DNA from 2 places in the Mycobacterium jinjuense genome. Region 2 is predicted to be linked to the other one. Evidence: predicted binding sites of a transcription regulator. Region 2 holds the regulator's gene; the other holds the start of a gene.

Region 1 (2,401 bases), 2.0 Mb from region 2:
TCGCCAGGAACACGACATCGGACAGGTCGAGGTCCAGGTCCAGGTAGTGGTCGCGGAACGTGTGGTTCTGCGCCGGGTCCAGGACCTCCAGCAGCGCCGCCGCGGGGTCGCCGCGGAAGTCGGAGCCGACCTTGTCGATCTCGTCGAGGAGCACGACGGGGTTCATCGAACCCGCCTCGCCGATGGCGCGCACGATGCGGCCCGGCAGCGCGCCGACGTAGGTGCGGCGGTGCCCACGGATCTCGGCCTCATCCCGCACGCCGCCGAGGGCGACACGAACGAACTTGCGGCCCAACGCCCGCGCCACGCTCTCGCCCAGCGACGTCTTGCCGACGCCGGGCGGGCCGGCCAGCACCATCACCGCACCCGAACCGCGGCCACCCACGATCTCCAGACCGCGCCGGGCTCGCCGGGCCCGCACGGCCAGGTACTCGACGATGCGGTCCTTGACGTCCTCCAGGCCGTGGTGGTCGGCGTCGAGGATCTGCCGCGCGGCCGTCAGGTCGGTGGAGTCTTCGGTGCGCGCGTTCCATGGCAGGTCCAGCACGGTGTCCAACCAGGTGCGGATCCAGCCGACCTCGGGGCTCTGCTCGCTGGTGCGTTCCAGCTTGCCGACCTCACGCAGCGCGGCTTCGCGGACCTTGTCGGGCAGGTCGGCGGCCTCGACACGGGCCCGGTAGTCGTCGGAGGACCCGTCGGCGTCGTCCTCGCCGAGTTCCTTGCGGATCGCGGCCAGTTGCTGGCGCAGCAGGAATTCCTTCTGCTGTTTCTCCATGCCGGACCGCACGTCCTCGGCGATCTTCTCGGTGACCTCGACCTCGGCCAACTGATCACCCGTCCACTCGATCAGCGAACGTAACCGCGCGGCGACGTCCGGCGTTTCGAGCAGTTGACGCTTCTGGACCTGCGTGAGATAGGAGGCGTAGCCCGCGGTGTCGGCCAGCGCCGACGGGTCGGAGAGCTGGTTGACGAAGTCGATGATCTGCCACGCTTCGCGCCGCTGCAGCATCGCAAGCAGCAGCTTCTTGTATTCCGCGGCGAGTTTGACCGTCTCCTCGGTCGCCTCTGGCTCTTTGACCTCGGTCACCTCCACCCACAGCGCGGCGCCCGGTCCCGTGGCGCCGGCACCGATGTGGGCACGGCTCTCACCACGAACCACCGCGGCGGGTCCGCCGACCATGCGGCCGATCTGCACGATCGAGGCCAGCACACCGTGCGACGGGTACCGGTCCTCGAGCCGCGGCGCGATCAGCAGCTCGCCGGACTCGCTGGCCTGGGCGGCGTCGACTGCCGTGCGCGCGGCCTCGTCGAGCTCGATGGGCAGGACCATTCCGGGCAGCACGATCGACCCGCTCAGGAACAAGACCGGAACTGTCTTGGCTTCAGCCATCAATCCTCCAAAATGTGAGTCTGATGCGCTCAACCTTTAGCCGGTCTGATTTGTTCCCCCACCCTCGTGGCGAAATAGCGTTCCTGGTTGCTGTCTGCGCCGATTCGCGACCATGGATTCTCATTCGCGGGGGACGACACACGGCAGGAAGCCTGCCGTTCGGGGCAAACGGCAGGCTTCCTGTGTGGGTGGATCTAGGCGGCGCTCCTAGGCACTGGCCTGTGCCCCCAGCACCCGCTGGATGTCGGGCTTCATCATCTCGAGCTGCTGACCCCAGTAACCCCAGCTGTGAGTGCCCTGAGCCGGGAAGTTGAACACTCCGTTGGTGCCACCCGCGGCGACGTACCTGTCCTTGAAGGTGACGTTGGTCCGCAGCGTGAACCCCTCCAGGAACTGCGCTGCCATCAGGTTCTGCCCGGCGGTACCGCCATCGAGGTCCGACGGCGTACCGGTGCCGCAGTAGATCCAGATGCGGGTGTTGTTGGCCACCAACTGGTTGATGTTGATCATCGGGTCGTTGCGCTTCCACGCCGGATCCGATGACGGGCCCCACATGCTCTCGGCGTTGTATCCGCCTGCGTCCTGCATCGCCAGCCCGATCAGCATCGGCCACCACCCCTCGGAGGGGTTGAGGAAGCCCGAGAGCGAGGCGGCGTAGATGAACTTTTGCGGGTAGTAGATCGAGTACGTCAGCGCGGTGCTGCCCGCCATCGAAATGCCCACCACCGCATTGCCGTTCTGCGACACGCCCTTGTTGGCTTCCAGCCACGCCGGGAGTTCCTGGGTCAGGAAGGTCTCCCACTTGTACGTGTAGTCCTGGCCGTTACCCCGAGACGGCTGGTACCAGTCGGTGTAGAAGCTGGACTGCCCACCGACCGGCATGACGACCGACAGCCCGGACTGGTAGTACCACTCGAAGGCCGGGGTGTTGATGTCCCAGCCGTTGTAGTCGTCCTGGGCGCGCAGACCGTCGAGCAGATAGACGGCGTGCGGTCCGCCGCCCTGGAACTG
Region 2 (2,401 bases):
CGCGAAAGCTGCTCGCGGAGAACCACCCCGACCGCAACCCGGGCAACTCGGCGGCCGAAGAGCGGTACAAGGCCGTGTCCGAGGCCAAAGAGGTGCTCACCGATCCGGCCAAGCGCAAGGAGTACGACGAGACCCGGCGCTTGTTCGCCAACGGCGGTTTCGGCCGCGGCCGGTTCGGCGGTGGCGGGGGCTTCGGCGGATTCGGCGGCGGCGATGGGGCCGAGTTCAATCTGAACGACCTCTTCGACGCGGCCGGGCAAACCGGCGGCGCCAACATCGGCGATCTGTTCGGCGGACTCTTCGGACGCGGCGCTCAGCAGCCGCGGCCCAGCAGGCCGCGCCGCGGCAACGACCTCGAGACCGAGGCCGAGTTGTCGTTCCTCGAGGCCACCAAGGGCGTGGCGATGCCGTTGCGGCTCACCAGTCCCGCGCCGTGCACGAATTGTCATGGCAGCGGAGCGCGCCCCGGCACCAGCCCGAAGGTCTGCCCGAACTGCAACGGGTCCGGTGTGATCAACCGCAACCAGGGCGCGTTCGGATTCTCCGAGCCGTGCACCGAATGCCGCGGCAGCGGGTCGATCATCGAGCACCCCTGCCAAGAGTGCAAGGGCACGGGCGTGACCACGCGAACACGCACGATCAACGTGCGGATCCCGCCGGGCGTCGAGGACGGCCAGCGGATCCGGTTGGCCGGCCAGGGCGAAGCGGGTCTACGCGGGGCACCGTCGGGCGATCTGTACGTCACCGTTCACGTAAGGCCGGACAAGGTCTTCGGACGGGACGGCGATGATCTGACCGTCACCGTCCCCGTCAGCTTCCATGAATTGGCATTGGGAACAACGCTTTCGGTGCCTACGCTGGAAGGAAAGGTCGGCGTGCGGGTGCCCAGGGGCACGTCGGACGGGCGGATTCTGCGCGTGCGCGGACGCGGGGTGCCGAAACGCTCGGGCGGACATGGCGATCTGCTGGTGACCGTCAAGGTGGCGGTTCCGCCGAACCTGGAGGGTGAGGCCAACGAGGCGCTGGAAGCCTATGCGAAGGCCGAGCGGGCCAGCGGCTTCGATCCGCGGGCCGGATGGGCAGGTGCGTGATGGCAGCGAAACGGCCCAACGGCGAGGCCCGCACCTTCCTGATCTCGGTCGCCGCAGAGTTGGCCGGCATGCACGCGCAGACACTGCGCACCTACGACCGGCTCGGTCTGGTGCGCCCGCAACGCACTTCGGGAGGCGGCAGGCGCTACTCGCAGCACGACGTCGATCTGCTCCGTGAGGTGCAACGGCTGAGCCAGGACGAAGGCGTCAACCTCGCGGGCATCAAGCGCATCATCGAGCTGACCAACCAGGTCGAGGCGCTCCAGGCGCGGGTACGTGAGCTCAGCGAGGAAGTGGACGCGCTGCGCGGAGCACCGCGCCGCGATCTCGCCGTGATGCCGAAGAGCACCGCTGTCGTGGTCTGGCAGCCGCGAACCAAGCGCTAGACCACCGTGATAGAGAACCGAGCGGTCTCCGGCCTGCCGGCGGCCGCTTTTCGGTATCCGCCCCTTCGCAACGCGTCGGTGGGGGCGGCCATCGGCTCGATGGCCATCAGGTCGTCGTCGGTGGGTGCGAAGAGTTGCGCTGCGGGATAGCCACTTCCGAATGTCACGCCGATGCGGCGTTCACCAGCGGCGAGGGTGAACACCGCCCCCGCGGGTACCCGGTCGAAGCCGTCGTCGTATGCGGTGGTCTTCAGTTGCTCGGCCCCGCCCGGCCACGGCTCGTGAGCGCCGGTGGGGATGCCCTTGTCGTCTACCGGTAGGTGCCGCATCGGCGGGGTGCTCAACGTCCATTCCTCGCGGGGGACCCCGGGGATCTTCAGATAGGGATGGTAGCCGAAGCACAGCGGCACGGACACCGGTGAGGTGGGCGCGACCGTGGTCTCGACGGTGAGCGTTCGGGCGGCGAGGGTCACATGCTGGGTCAGCAAGTGCGGGAACGGAAACGACGCGAGAAGTTGTGCGTCGCGACCGTAGTCGAGCACGGCGGTCAGGCTGTTGTCCGTCCGTGCGCTGACCTCCCAGCCGGGGTAGGCGGCGAGCACGCCGTGGATCGGCGCGCCGTTTTCGTCGGTCCGCACACCGCCCGCTCCGGGGACCAGGGTGACGACGGTGTCGTCGACCTCATAAGTGTTCGCGCTCAACCGGTTCGCCCACGGATACAGGATCGGGATGCCCATCGTCTTGCCGTTGTGCACGTAGGCGGTCAAACCGCGGCGCTGGCCGAGGAACTCGGCACCCGCGTCGGCCAGCGAGGTGCCCACCATGCCGGCGGCCGGGACGAACGACGCGGTCAGCGATGACGACGGGTCCCGCAACGTGACGGTTTCGAAGTCGACCACCTGACGATCGTCGCATGCCGCACGA

The links. Region 2 encodes HspR, which represses chaperone genes until heat shock. Its sites were predicted from a motif close to ANNTGAGTNNNNNNNACTCANNT; they were not measured.
Region 1: lon (endopeptidase La) is a predicted target of HspR. The motif match lies at 1,403-1,425, and genes of this name have one in related genera.

The regions. Positions count from the first base shown of each region.
Region 1 is NZ_CP142362.1:5,006,176-5,008,576, reverse strand. It holds gene lon (endopeptidase La) at 1-1,390, opposite strand, end outside; gene QGN32_RS23785 (esterase family protein) at 1,598-2,401, opposite strand, start outside.
Region 2 is NZ_CP142362.1:1,945,118-1,947,518, reverse strand. It holds gene dnaJ (molecular chaperone DnaJ) at 1-1,091, shown strand, start outside; gene QGN32_RS09635 (heat shock protein transcriptional repressor HspR) at 1,091-1,477, shown strand; gene QGN32_RS09630 (aldose 1-epimerase) at 1,474-2,376, opposite strand.